One region of the Mesorhizobium sp. M0808 genome, then DNA from elsewhere that is predicted to be linked to it. Evidence: riboswitches for the same ligand, from Rfam matches in the RefSeq annotation. Region 1 holds a riboswitch; each other region holds the start of a gene.

Region 1 (3,344 bases):
AGCTGTCTCCTCCTCATGCCGGCCGGTGCGGCCTGGATTCAATCATTCTCGCTGTTTAACGTCACAGTGCAGCTTTCGGCGCCGCGGTGGGTGGTTGGACGCGCCCTGTCTCTCTATCAGACGGCCACATACGGCGGCATGGCTGCGGGAAGCTGGCTTTGGGGCGAACTGGCGGATGTCCAAGGTGTTTCGGGAGCCTTCCTCGTCGCCAGCGTGGTTCTTGTGATTGGGGGACTGATGGGGATCGTTCTGCGTCAGCCGGATTTCGAAACGCTCAATCTGGATCCGACCAACAAGTTCAGCGAACCGACGCTGCAACTTGACCTGCGGCCACGAAGCGGTCCGATCATGGTGATGGTCGATTATCGTATCGATCAGAGAGATGTCCCAGAATTTCTCAGTGTGATGACATCGTGGCGAAAAGCCCGGCTGCGAGATGGCGCCAGACAATGGGCGTTGCTGCGTGACCTGGAAAAGCCCGAACTATGGACCGAGTGCTATCATGTGCCAACCTGGGTCGAGTATGTTCGCCACAACAACAGGCAGACCCAGGATGACGCCGAAATCGTTGCGCGTCTGGAAGCGCTGCACCGTGGCGATTGCTCGCCCAAGACGCATCACAAGATCGAACGCCAAACCGTGCGCGTGCACGACGATTTGCCGCTCAGGCCTCATTTGGACAGGACTTGAGCTGGCCCGTTGGTTTGAGCCGGTTACCTTGAGCCGGTGGGCTGCGAACAAGCAGGTCGATCACTTCGCAACACGCCGCTGCGCCGGGCCTCGGGTGCTCCCCTCGAAATCATTGTGTCGTATCACCGAGGGCATCACGGCCAACAGCTTCCTAGGCAACAGCCTCGCCATTGCGCCGAATATGGTCGCGAGCAGATCACCGACGAAGCGGTCGGAACCTCGGAGCCGAAGTTCGATGCCGAGGTGGCGTTCGCATGATGCGGGAAGCAGCACCACGGCGCTTGCCGGTATGTTTGCCGCCGGGAGCCGACGAACTCCTATCCTCCTGGACAAGGGCGCCGTGCGTCATTGCTTTGATTTACCGGCCGCTCAAGGCTTCCACAGTTTTCGCTTTCGAGGCGACCTTTGGAACATGCCAACGGAAATTTAACATAACGACATAAACATTTCTTTATGCGGCGTTGACAAAGAAGCGAACTGTTGTAATTGTCTCCCGCGTCGTGGTTCTCCGTACGGCGCTGCCGCAGCGGAGCTAAGAGGGAAGCCGGTGCGATGCCGGCGCTGCCCCCGCAACTGTTAGCGGCGAGCCAACCCCACTCATGTCACTGAGGCGAATAGCCTTGGGAAGACGGGTAGAGGCTATGACCCCGCGAGCCAGGAGACCTGCCACGGCGAATTACGTCCACGGGCGGGGTGTCTCGGTGGCCGCTGCAGCCTGGCGTTCGTGCCGGCCTGCTAGCGCCTTCCTTGTCACCGACGCCCCAACCATCGGGGTCTGGCATGACTGTCTCTCAGCAAATTCCTGTAGCAACGCTCGGCGTGCCCCGCTTCGGTCGTCGGCGAGAACTGAAATTCGCGCTTGAAAGCTACTGGTCCGGAAAATCGTCCGCTGCCGACCTTCTCACGACCGCGAAGGCGCTCCGTGCCGCTAGCTGGGAGGAGCAGCACGATCGCGGCGTGTCGAAAATCCCGTCGAACGACTTCTCGCTCTACGACCATGTGCTCGACACCGCAGCCATGGTCGGCGCCGTTCCATCCCGTTACGGCTGGAATAGCGGCGAGGTTCCACTTGACATCTACTTCGCAATGGCGCGGGGCAACCAGGGTTGTCGACACGCTGGTCACCAGCAGGCGGCTCATGGGTCTGATGTAACCGCGATGGAAATGACCAAGTGGTTTGACACCAACTATCACTACATTGTGCCGGAACTCAACGATGATCAGACGTTCGCCCTCTCGTCGACGAAACCGGTCGATTACTTCATCGAGGCTAAAGCTCTCGGCGTTCACACACGCCCAGTCATCCTTGGACCGATCACCTTCCTCAAGCTGGCGAAATCGCCTGCCGAAGGCTTCGATCCCATCGCACTCCTACCACGGCTTCTGCCCGTCTACGAGCAACTCCTGCGGAGTTTGAAGCTGTCGGGTGCCGATTGGGTGCAGATCGATGAGCCAGCGCTTGTCCTCGATCTGAACCCGAACGAACGAGCTGCGTTCGAATTCGCCTATGGCCAGCTGTCAAAAGCCGCGCCCGAGTTGAAGATCATGCTGGCTACCTATTTCGGGCCGCTGGGAGACAATCTCCAAACCGCGGTTTCTCTGCCCCTGGCCGGGCTGCATATTGATCTCGTGCGCGCTCCCGAGCAGCTGGAAACGGTGGGTCGGCTCGCTCCGAAGGATCTGGTGCTCTCGCTTGGCTTGATCGATGGCCGCAACGTCTGGCGTGCGAACCTGCCCGCCATTCTCGACCGCATCAAACCGATCGTCGCCGGCTGGCCCTTGGACCGCGTCGAAATCGCGCCTTCCTGCTCGATGCTGCATGTGCCGATCGACCTGCGCATGGAGACGGAACTCGACGCGGACATCAGGTCGTGGCTCGCCTTCGCGGCCCAGAAGACCGACGAGTTGGTGTTGCTGGCCCGGGCCCTGTCCCAAGGCAGGGATGCGGTGGAAGGCGCGTTGAAAGCGTCTGCCGAGGCTGCCGCCACTCGCGTGACATCCAAGAACATCCATGACCCGCTTGTTGAGGGGCGGATCGCCAGCATTGACGACAGCATGAAGCGACGAGAGAGCGCTTTTGCCGAGCGCTGCAGAGTCCAGGCCGGCACGCTCGGGCTGCCGCCGTTCCCGACGACGACCATCGGGTCCTTCCCGCAGACGCCGCAGGTACGCAGGTCGCGGGCCGCTCATGCGAAGGGCCAACTGAGCTATGTCGACTACGAGACCTTCCTGAAGAAGGAGATCGAGGCTGCAATTCGCTGGCAGGAAGAGATCGGGCTGGACGTGCTGGTGCACGGTGAGTTCGAACGAAACGACATGGTACAGCATTTCGGCGAGCAGCTGTCCGGCTTCGCCTTCACCCAGCATGCCTGGGTACAAAGCTATGGGTCCCGCTACGTGCGTCCCCCCATTATCTTCGGCGACGTATCGAGGCGCAATCCGATGACGGTGCGCTGGTGGCAATTCGCCCAGTCGCTTACGGAAAAGCCTGTGAAGGGAATGCTCACGGGCCCAGTGACCATTCTCAACTGGTCTTTTGTTCGCGACGACGTACCCCGCTCCGAAGCCTGCCGCCAGATCGCGCTCGCCATCCGCGACGAAGTGACGGATCTCGAAAGGTCCGGCGCAAGGATGATCCAGATCGATGAGGCCGC
Region 2 (3,344 bases), on a different contig from region 1:
TTGGCACGCTAACAGGTTCGGCTACCGCCGCACCCGATCCAGCGAGACTTGCCAGCCTCTGCACCAGCGCCGTCATATTTGCCGGCCCGCCCTCGCGGAAATAGCCAAGCAGGGCGTCCAACTCCTCGCGCGGCAGCGTCGAGCCTTCGATCAGTCGCAAATCCTCGTCGTGGCTCTCGCCCGGTAGGAGCGCCAGCTTGATACCGCGATTTCGCGCGATAACGGCGAGCTGGTCGCAGCCATAGCGCCACCAGTCATAGCCGCCGAGGATGCGGACCAGAATGACCTTGGCGTGGCGGGCGACGCTGTCGATCCACAGGTCGACGGACATCGGATGGCGCAGGTCGCGCAAGGCGGCGAGCCGCATCGACGGCAGGCGGTGCGCATCTGCCTTCCACGCCGCCGCCAGCCCGGCCAGGTCGCTGTCGGTGAGGGACAGCGCCACGACATCCGCAGGCGTTTGCCTGAGATCGACAGGCTCGGCGAGATCGTCGAGCGAGGCGGATGTGGTGGTGAGGATGTGCATCGCGGCTCGTACCTGGGGTCAGCCGGCGAGGATACGCTCGATGGCCGGGCGGTTCAGCCCTTTCAGGCCGATGACGACCAGGCGCGAGCGGCGGTCGTCTTCAGCGGTCCAGGCGCGGTCGTAATAGTGGTTGACGCGCGGACCGACGGCCTGCAGCAGGAGCCGCATCGGCTTGCCGCCGACTTCGACGAAACCCTTGACGCGCAACACGTTTTCTTCCTCCGCCGCCATGGCGACCCGTTGTGCGAGCTCGTCCGGGTTGGACACAGACGCGATGTCGATGACGAACGAGTCAAAATCGTCATGTTCGTGGTCGAGCTCGGCGTCGTGGTGGGTCTTGCGGTTCTCGATGTCGTCCTCGACGGCGAGGCCGAGGCCGAGCAGCACCGACGGATCGACCTTGCCTTGCGAAGTCGGTACGATCTTCACCGCCCGCGCAACGTGCTTGCCGATGACGGCATTGGCACGGGCCGAGCCGGCTGCGTCCATCAGGTCGCTCTTCGACAGGATGATCAGGTCGGCGCAGGCGAGCTGGTCCTCGAACACTTCCTCGACCGGATCGTCGTGTTCGAGCGTCTCGTCCTGCGCGCGCTGCGCCTGCAGGGCGTCCATGTCGTTGGCGACGCGGCCATCAGCCAGCGCCGGTCCGTCGACCACGGCAATGACGCCGTCCACCGTCACGCGGCTTTTCACCGACGGCCACTGGAAGGCCTGGACCAGCGGCTTGGGCAAAGCGAGGCCGGATGTCTCGATCAGGATGTGGTCGACCCTCGGCGTCAGCGACAGGATCTGGTCCAGCGCCGGGACGAAATCATCGGCGACGGTGCAGCAGATGCAACCATTGGCCAGCTCGACGATGTTTTCCTCGGGGCAGGTGTCGATGGCGCAGCCCTTCAGGATCTCGCCGTCGATGCCGATGTCGCCGAACTCGTTGACGATGATGGCCAGGCGCTTGCCTTTGGCGTTTTCGAGCAAATAGCGGATCAACGTCGTCTTGCCGGCGCCGAGAAAGCCGGTGACCACGGTGCAGGGAATGCGCGAAAGGGAGGCAGCGGTCATGTCAGGTCCTTCAAAAGGTCAAGGGGAGGGATGCGGGCAACCAGGCCGCGCTTCAGGCAATCGGGACGGCCGCGCCATGGAATGAGCCCATCCGTCGAGGTGGCGAACAGCTTTGCCCCGGTCACGAGATCGGCGCCGCTGGTCGTGGTCAGATCACCGAAGACGTAACTCCAGCAGCCGTCGCGCAGCATGGCCGCGCTGAGCCGGCGCTTGCAATTGCCGAGGCATTCGACGGTGCGGATTTTGATGTTTTCGCTGGAAGCGGCGCGGCGCGTGTCCTCTGCGAGCAGTTCGCCGGCGCGCGGATGAGCGTCCGAACCGGTCTCGTCACGGCAGGACGAGCAGACGATGACGGTAACGCCGGCCGGGGAATCACCATGGCCGGACAATAAATCCGCTGTCTCAGCCGGAAAACTGCTGTCGCGTTCCAAATCAGGCTCCTTGCCCGGAAAACCCGCCAGGCGATCGGATTCTTATGTCCTAGACGGCAGGTCTCCTGGCTCGCGGGTCATCGCCTGGGTGCCGCCTTCCCGGGAATATCCCAGTGGTTTTCGGCCTTGGCTCGTCGCTTACAGTTGCGGGGACAGCCGCGGATTTGAAATCGAGATTTCGCACCGCATTCCCTCTTGGCCCCTGCCGTTGCGGGCAGGGGACCGTCTGGAACGGATTTAGGCTTGTGGAGGCAGTCGTGTCAACGCACGTCTATGACGCGGCGATATCCGCGAGCGGCCGGCCGAGGTCGCCGGCAGCGGTCACCTCGATGCGTTCCAGGCCGAGCCAGCCCTGCATCTGCTTCAATTCTTCGAAAAGCTCGGCTGCGGTTTGCAGCGAGGCGACGGGCTCCGCATAGGCGGCATGGACGCGCAGCACGCCGGCCGGGCGGTCGGCCCTGAGGTCGACGCGCCCGACGATGCTGTCGCCGAGCAGGAATGGCAGCACATAATAGCCATACCGGCGCTTTTCGGCCGGCGTGTAGATCTCGATGCGGTAGTGGAAGTCGAACAACCGCTCGGTGCGCGACCGCTCGAAGACGACGGGATCGAACGGCGCGAGCAAGGCGCGCGCCTCGATCTTGCGCGGCAAACGGGCGTCCTTGTGGAGATAGGCTGTTTTGCTCCAGCCTTCGACGCTCACCGGCAACAGGTCGCCGGCCTCGACCAACTCCTCGATGCGGCCCTTGATGTCGGCGGGCGAGAGCCGGAAATAGTCGCGCAGGTCTCCTGCCGTGGCGATGCCGTGGGCGCGGGCCGAGATGCGCAGCAATTCGCGGTGAGCATCCTCGGGACAGGGAACCGGTAGCGCGAGTACCGCCGGCGGCAGCACGCGCTCCGGCAGATCGTAGAACCGCTCGAAGCCGCGGCGATGCGCCGTGGTGATGCGGCCGGCCCAGAACAGCCACTCGAAGGCATGCTTGGCATGGCTCCAGCCCCACCAGCCGCCCGAACCCTTCTGGCCTTCGAAAGCCGACGCCGCGATCGGGCCTCGTTCGGCGACCTCGCGATAGATGTCTTCGATATAGGCGGCGTGCTCGCGGCCCCATTTGGCCAGTCCGCTGTACATTTCGTCGCCGCGTTCGGCCCGCTGCATGCGCCAGCGCATCAGCGGATAGGTCTCGACCGGCAAGAACGAGGCTTCATGCGCCCAATACTCGAAGACCATGCGCTTGCGCGTGACGGCGGCGTTGTCGAGCAACGCCAGCTTGTAAGGGCCAAGCCGCGAATAAAGCGGCATATAGTGGGCGCGCACCACGGCGCTGACG
Region 3 (3,344 bases), on a different contig from region 1:
GCCGCCGGCAGCAGCGATCATGGCGCTGGGGATCGCGAACTTGCCTGATGTGAAAGGTCTGTCTTCGCCGGAGTCGTAAAGAAACACGCGCGTTCCCTTGCGGTCGCCGATCTTTGCCGTGATATCGGCAAGTTGTGCCTTCCAGTCCGACACAAGCTTTCCCGCCTGGGCCTCCTTGCCAAAAATCTTGCCCGGCTTTTCGACGTCGCCATAGAGCAGGTCCATCGAGGCGGCGGGGCGGTTCTGGTCGAGATGGACGCAGCTTTCCGTCAGCACCAGCGTCTTGATGCCGTACGGCGCCAGCGTATCGGGCGTCACCTCGCCACCTGGCTTCATGCCGCAATACCAGCCGGCGAAGAAGAAATCGGGCTCGACGGCGACGAGGTTTTCGAGCGTCGGGTATTTCGGTGCGAGTTCCGGGATCGCGCCCTGCTCAGCCTTGAATTCCGGACCGACCTTGTACCATCCGGTGATGCCCGTCAGGCCGACGATCGACGGTTGCAGCCCCAGCGCGAAGGCCATCTCCGCCATGTTCAGATCTTGGATAACGGCGCGCTTCGGCGCGGCTTCGAACGTCAGCGGCGTGCCGCAGCTGTCAACGGTCACGGGAAAAGCGAAGGCCGCCTGGGCAAGCAGTAGGGAGGCAAAAGACAATGCGAGGCGTTTCACGAATGTTGCTCCTTGGTCAGATCAGGATGGGAAGAGGCACGGTTAGGAACGTCGAAGATCGTAAGTTCGCGGTCCTCGGTGGGATGGCGCAGCCGAAGCATGTCGACGCCGAAAGTCTCGCGGATCAATTGCTTGGTCAGCGCCTCGTGCGGACCGGCGAGTGCCTGCAGGCGGGCCTCGTTCATCACCGCGACCCTGGTGGCAAATGGCGTGACCAGCGACAGATCATGAAGCACCGCCACCACGGTCATGCCAAACTGCGATACGAGTTCGAGAAGGTCGCTGCGGGCGCGCGGATCGAGATGATTGGTCGGTTCATCGAGGAACAGGATTTTGGGCTCCTGGGCGATGGCGCGCGCCAGCTGGGCGCGTTGCCGCTCGCCACCGGATAGCGAGCCGATTGTGCGGCCGAGCAGCGGCATCAGGCCGGTTCTGCGAAGCGCTTCGATGACGATGTCGCGTTGCTCGCTCCTTCGTCGCAAGCCCGCATGGGGGACGCGCCCAAGCTCGACATAGTCGATCACGGCAAGCCGCGGGTCGGGCTGATCGGTCTGGCCGACGACCGCCATGTGCAGCGCCCGCTCGGCGGCCGAAAATCTCTCCAGCCGGCGTCCGGAGAATCTCACGTCTCCTGCGCTTGGCCGCAGCGTACCGCAGAGCATGCGCAGCAGCGTCGTCTTGCCGGCGCCGTTAGGGCCGATGATGGCGAGGCGGTCGCCCGCCGCTAGCGAAAGGCTCACCGCACTGACCAGGCGCTGGCCATTTGCCGTCGCACTCAGTTCGCGCGCTTCAAGAAGAGGCTGGGAGGCGTCCAACTTACCGTCACTTTCTCAATGGCGACGGAAGGAAGCTGGACGGACCGGCCGACAAGACCGATGTCCACGTCTCCTCCCGGCACACCCCGTCCGGTCAACTCATGCTGATGGCAGGTCTCCTGGCTCGCGGGTCTTTGCGCCATCCTGCCTTCCCAGCCTTGCCGGCCAGTGGCACTTCGGATCTTGCTAACCGCTTACAGTTGCGGGGGCAGCCACGGCCTCGATCCGAAGACCTCACCGTGTTCCCTTTTCACCCCTTGCCTTTCGACTCGGGGACCATCACTCAGCCACCCTAATTTTCCGCCACTCACAGCGCAATAAATTTTCGGAGTTCGGACAGCCGCTGGAGCAAGGGTCTTGTCAGAAGGAGTCATGCATACCTCGTAATGTAATAACATTACGTACCTAGAGGACGTTGTCTGCTTCTGTCAACCCCCAACACGATTTGGGACAAATGGCTGCCGGCATCTGGGCGCGAGGTCGCCGATGCGCCGGAATTCGATCCCTGTAGCGGCAAGGCTGGAAATTTGGATACCGGTCAAAGTGAGGCGCGGCAGGCGATCCCGAAGCGCAGGAAGCGCTGCTACCGCTTGTGACGGGCATGCAGAAGATCGGCGTTCAGATGCTCAGACTATCGATCTCATCCAGGCGGAAAACGCTTCGATATGCGCTTGTCGGGGGTGATTGGCTACGCAGGCAAGGTAAAAGCCATAGCCTGGCAGACAGAGATCATGTGCCTTGACTAGCCTGCCAGCCTCGAGTTCGCCACTGACGACCACATCGCTGCAGATAGCGATACCTTGGCCTGCCGCTACCGCGTCAATCGCGTGCAGCTCTTCGCGGAAGCTTAGGTCCCATGCCTGGTTGGCATTGGGGATGCTGGGATCGATCGAGCGTGCGATCGCCAGCCATCGTTGCCAAGTCGGCGCTTCCGGGTCGCGGTTCGTCCAATTGAAATGGATGAGCGGGTATTGCAGCAGATCGGCGGCGCGCTCGATCTGTCGGTCGCCTCCTGCGAACAGCTCCGGGCTGCATACCGGAAAGAATGCGTCCCGAAAAATTTCCTGCGCGGGAACATCCCGCGGCATCCTGCGCGCATAGCGGATCGCGACGTCGGCGTCACCGGCTCGCAGGTCCAGAACGGCGTCTGTCCCGATGATCTCCAGTGGAATGTTCGGATGCTGTTCGCGCCACTTCGACAGGCGCGGAACCAGCCATCGGCTGGCAAATGCATTTGGGCTCGTCACGCGCAACGGGCGTTGGCCAACTCCGGCCGAGGCTGATGCTATTGCCGCAGCGAAAGCGTCGAAGCCGCTGCAAATTACCGGGAATAGCCGTTCGCCCACGCCTGTGAGCACGAGCGGTCGTGGGCGCCGCCGGAACAGCAGTTGCCCACAGACCTCCTCCAGCAATCGAATCTGGTGGCTGATGGCCGTTGGCGTCACTCCGAGTTCCGTCGCGGCCTTCCTGAAGCTCATCAGCCTGGCAGCGGCTTCGAAGGCGCGAAGCGACCCGAGCGGCGGAAGTTTTCTCATCCAGGCAGTTTAGATGAATTTAGCTCATCCAGCGACTGAGATATTCGATTTTGCAGCGAATGGCGCCGCATGAGATATTTATGATCCGGTGAACGACAGCGGCCCAGGCGCCAGATATCGCCCGGCTCAGGCAGGCGATTCGCGGCGATCTGATCCTTCCGGACGACCCTGGCTATGACCAGGCGCGCAGAGTTTGGAATGGCATGGTCGATAAGAGGCCGGCGGCTGTCTTCTATTGCGCCGAATCCAGCGATGTCGTCACGGCCGTCAACTTCGCCCGATCGCAAGGCTTCCTCGTCGCCGTCCGCGGCGGTGGTCATAACGT
Region 4 (3,344 bases), on a different contig from region 1:
TCAGCCGGCCGGCGGCGTCGCGAAACCGTCTTGCCAGCGCATTGTCCGGCACGATGCCCTGGCCGACCTCGTTGGACACCACGAACCACGGCCCACGCGGCCGCGACAGCACATCGGCCAGCCTCCGGCATTCCGCCTCGACATCATGGTCGGCCAGCATATGGTTGGTCAGCCACAGCGTCAGGCAGTCGATCAGCACCGGCTGGCCGTCAGGCAGCGCTCCGATCGCGCCGGCAAGGTCGAGCGGCGCATCGATGGTCGTCCAGCCGGCGCCGCGGCGCGAGCGGTGCAGCGCGATGCGCTGGCGCATCTCGTCGTCATAGGCTTGCGCCGTGGCGATATAGCTCCAAGGCGGCGGGCCGACCGTCACCAGGCTCTCGGCATGCGCGCTCTTGCCGGAGCGCGCGCCGCCGATGACCAGGGTCAGTGCCCCGGCAGCGCGGTCAGGCAAAGCTGTCGCGCAGGCTGGTCGCCGTGCCCGTGAAGCGTCCGCGCACCACGCCGACGACCGCGCCGAGCACCAGCCAGAACACCAGATTGGTCAGCGTCACCGCCACCACGAACTGGTGGTGCAGGCCTTCCGGGATCGCCGTCTCGAAGCTATCGGGCTGCGGCGCGCCGACGATATGCGGCGCAACGATCGACGCCACGGCAAGAGCCACCAGCGGCAGCGATCTGCGGAAGACGATAAGGCCGAGACCGGCCGCTGTCGCCACCACTGTTGCCCACCACCATATCTGGCGTTGGACAAGGTCGGCCGCCGGCATCGCCGGCAGTTCCGGCGGCAGGCCGAGGCCCGGCGCCAGCGTGAACACGGCAAAGCCGGCCAGCCCCCAGAACAGGCCCTGGCGCCAATTGCCGATGCCGCCGGCGAACTCCGAAACCGCAACCAGGACCAGCGCAAAGCCGATACCGGTGACGATATTGGCAACGACGCTGAAGCCAAAGCGTTCGAAACCGTCGGCCGGCGCCCAGCCTTCGTCTTCCGCCGGAGCCATTGCTTCAGCCGGTGCCGGCGCGGCGCTGCTCATAGCCGTCGTGCCCGCGGCGTTTTCGGCCGGTGCCGCAGGTGCCGCGGCATGGTCATGGCCGCCGCCGGCCTGTTCGTAGACTTCCGCCTTCAGGATGAGCGGCACCGTGGCATAGGCTTGCATGCAGGCGAGAGCCACGCCGGCCACAAGCCCTGCGATCGCCGCGATGAACACGACGTTGCGAAACAGTGTCATGATGTCAGCCCCTTGTCAGTGGCAGGGAAAGCCCATCGAGTGGCGATAGTCGTGCGCGGCATTGTGGACCGCATCGATATGCGAGAAGCCGACAAACCCCATGACGAAAATGCCGAGGAATGCAGCAAGCGCCAGCTGCGTGAGACGCGACTGCGAGGAGGCGGAAGCGCCGAGCGAGACGGAAGCGGTATTCATGTCTTGTCCTTTCGCCCTCCACCCGAGGGCATAGAAGTCAGTTTCCTGTCGCCGGCAGGTCTCCTGGCTCGCGGATCAGCGCCCTTCCCCACCTTCCCGAAGGCGAACCTTCAGTGGCATATGGAGAGGACTACCGCACACAGTTGCGGGGGCAGCCACGGCATTGGGCAAACAACTGCCCTCACCGCATTCCCTCTTGGTTCCAAACGGAACCGACGACATCAGTGACTATAGGCAGAATCGCCGCGCCCGGCAAACCAAATTCCGCCGGATCGTGTGGCGAATGCGCCGCCTCGCCAAGCCCGGTCGGCCGGCGCCGCGATTGACAATTTTCGCAGCCGGGTGTCGGCTGGCGGATGGGGAGGAAGCCGGCATGCAACCCAGCCCGAATGAGCGCGGTCCCTACAACGGCCTGACGCGGGCCGAGCCGACGCTGCCGTCATCAGCCTATTGGGACATCGCGGCCTATCAGCGCGATCTCGAGGCCATCTGGTATCGCAACTGGCTGCTCGTCTGCCGCGAGGCCGACCTTGCCCAGCCGCTGGCTTTCAGGACGTTCCGCATAGGCACGCAGGAGGTCGTCGTGCTGCGCGACGAGACCGGCGAGTTGCGCGCCTTCCACAACACCTGCCGGCATCGCGGCTCGCAGCTTTGCCAGCAGAGCGAAGGACGGCTGAAGGCGCGGCTCATCACCTGCCCATACCATGCCTGGTCCTATTCGCTGCACGGCGATCTGGTGCGCGTGCCGTCGAAATCGCTGCCGGACGGCTTCGACAAGGCCGATCATCCGCTCTACCGGGTCGCGCTTTCGGTGTGGCGCGGTTTTGTCTTCGTCAATCTGGCGGAAGACGCTGCCGGCTCGGCTGAAACATCCTTCGATCCGGCATCCGGCAGCCTCGCCAACTGGCCGTTGGAAACGCTGCTGAGCGGCCATGTGCTGCGCAAGGTGATAAACTGCAACTGGAAGGTATTTTGGGAAAATTTCAACGAGTGCCTGCACTGCCCCGGCGTCCACAAGGACCTGTCGCGGCTGGTGCCGATCTATGGCCGCGGCCTGATGGGTCGGCACGACGACCCCGAATGGGCGCGCCACGCCGACAATGACGCGCCGGAATTTGCCGGCGGCTTGCGGGCCGGGGCCGAAACTTGGTCGCGCGACGGGCGCGTCCACGGCTCGGTCTTTTCCGGCCTGACGCCGGGCGAGCGTGCCGCCGGGCAGACCTATGCCACCAGCATGCCGTCGATGTTCGTCGTCGGCCATGTCGACTATGTCAGGACCGTGCGGCTGGTGCCGCTTGGGCCGGAGCAGACCGAACTTACCGCCGAATGGCTTTTTTCGCCCGAAGCGCTCGCCGATCCGGCCGCGGATATCGACAACATCGTCGCCTTCGGTACCCAGGTGCTGGAGGAGGATGCTGATATCTGCGAGGTCAACCAGATGGGCCTGCGCTCGATGCGCCACAAGGCCGGCGTACTGATGCCCGAGGAATACGACTTGCACCGCTTCCACAACTGGGTGCGCGAGCGCCATGCGGCGCTCGAACATCAAAGCGATTTGGGCAGATAGCGCCAGGTGACGAAGCCTCAGGCCGCCGCCAGCAGGCCGAGTGTCGCGAAAACCGCGCCCAGTCCGAAAAACGCCCGCACGCCGGCCAAAGGCTTTCCGGCTTTGGCCTAAAGCAGCTCTGATGCCGACCGGTACCAACGCGACGCAAGGCCCTGCTTCTTTTGACGGTGGCAACCGTGATAGTCGTCTTGCCGGGGCTGAACCAAGACAGCGAGACCATGAGCATCGACACGCCGACCGCAGCCGTTCAGGATCAACCGAAGTCGAAGCGCATCGCCGCTATCGACATTGCACGCGGCATCGCTTTGCTTGCCATGGCGAGCTATCATTTCACCTGGGACCTCGAATTCTTCGGC

What was found. A riboswitch is a leader RNA that binds a small molecule or an ion and turns the genes downstream of it on or off. The one in region 1 is predicted to bind cobalamin.
Region 2: it holds a riboswitch for cobalamin, as region 1 does, so the genes downstream of both, NKI25_RS00145 (DUF1636 family protein) here and metE (5-methyltetrahydropteroyltriglutamate--homocysteine S-methyltransferase) in region 1, are expected to answer to the same signal.
Region 3: it holds a riboswitch for cobalamin, as region 1 does, so the genes downstream of both, NKI25_RS17330 (ABC transporter ATP-binding protein) here and metE (5-methyltetrahydropteroyltriglutamate--homocysteine S-methyltransferase) in region 1, are expected to answer to the same signal.
Region 4: it holds a riboswitch for cobalamin, as region 1 does, so the genes downstream of both, NKI25_RS20460 (CbtB domain-containing protein) here and metE (5-methyltetrahydropteroyltriglutamate--homocysteine S-methyltransferase) in region 1, are expected to answer to the same signal.

What each region holds. Positions count from the first base shown of each region.
Region 1 is NZ_JAMYOX010000022.1:68,748-72,091, reverse strand. Features, by position in the region: partial or broken gene NKI25_RS22925 (MFS transporter) at 1-690, shown strand, start outside; cobalamin riboswitch at 1,175-1,375, shown strand; gene metE (5-methyltetrahydropteroyltriglutamate--homocysteine S-methyltransferase) at 1,471-3,344, shown strand, end outside.
Region 2 is NZ_JAMYOX010000001.1:28,520-31,863, reverse strand. Features, by position in the region: gene NKI25_RS00155 (cobaltochelatase subunit CobN) at 1-526, opposite strand, end outside; gene cobW (cobalamin biosynthesis protein CobW) at 545-1,585, opposite strand; gene NKI25_RS00145 (DUF1636 family protein) at 1,582-2,016, opposite strand; cobalamin riboswitch at 2,055-2,258, opposite strand; gene NKI25_RS00140 (winged helix-turn-helix domain-containing protein) at 2,288-3,344, opposite strand, start outside.
Region 3 is NZ_JAMYOX010000013.1:137,843-141,186, forward strand. Features, by position in the region: gene NKI25_RS17325 (ABC transporter substrate-binding protein) at 1-669, opposite strand, end outside; gene NKI25_RS17330 (ABC transporter ATP-binding protein) at 666-1,484, opposite strand; cobalamin riboswitch at 1,577-1,780, opposite strand; partial or broken gene NKI25_RS17335 (AraC family transcriptional regulator) at 1,916-2,027, shown strand; gene NKI25_RS17340 (LysR substrate-binding domain-containing protein) at 2,111-3,019, opposite strand; gene NKI25_RS17345 (hypothetical protein) at 3,016-3,339, opposite strand; gene NKI25_RS17350 (FAD-binding oxidoreductase) at 3,223-3,344, shown strand, end outside.
Region 4 is NZ_JAMYOX010000018.1:40,879-44,222, reverse strand. Features, by position in the region: gene cobU (bifunctional adenosylcobinamide kinase/adenosylcobinamide-phosphate guanylyltransferase) at 1-451, opposite strand, end outside; gene NKI25_RS20465 (CbtA family protein) at 444-1,226, opposite strand; gene NKI25_RS20460 (CbtB domain-containing protein) at 1,242-1,421, opposite strand; cobalamin riboswitch at 1,458-1,653, opposite strand; gene NKI25_RS20455 (aromatic ring-hydroxylating oxygenase subunit alpha) at 1,795-2,988, shown strand; gene NKI25_RS20450 (heparan-alpha-glucosaminide N-acetyltransferase) at 3,207-3,344, shown strand, end outside.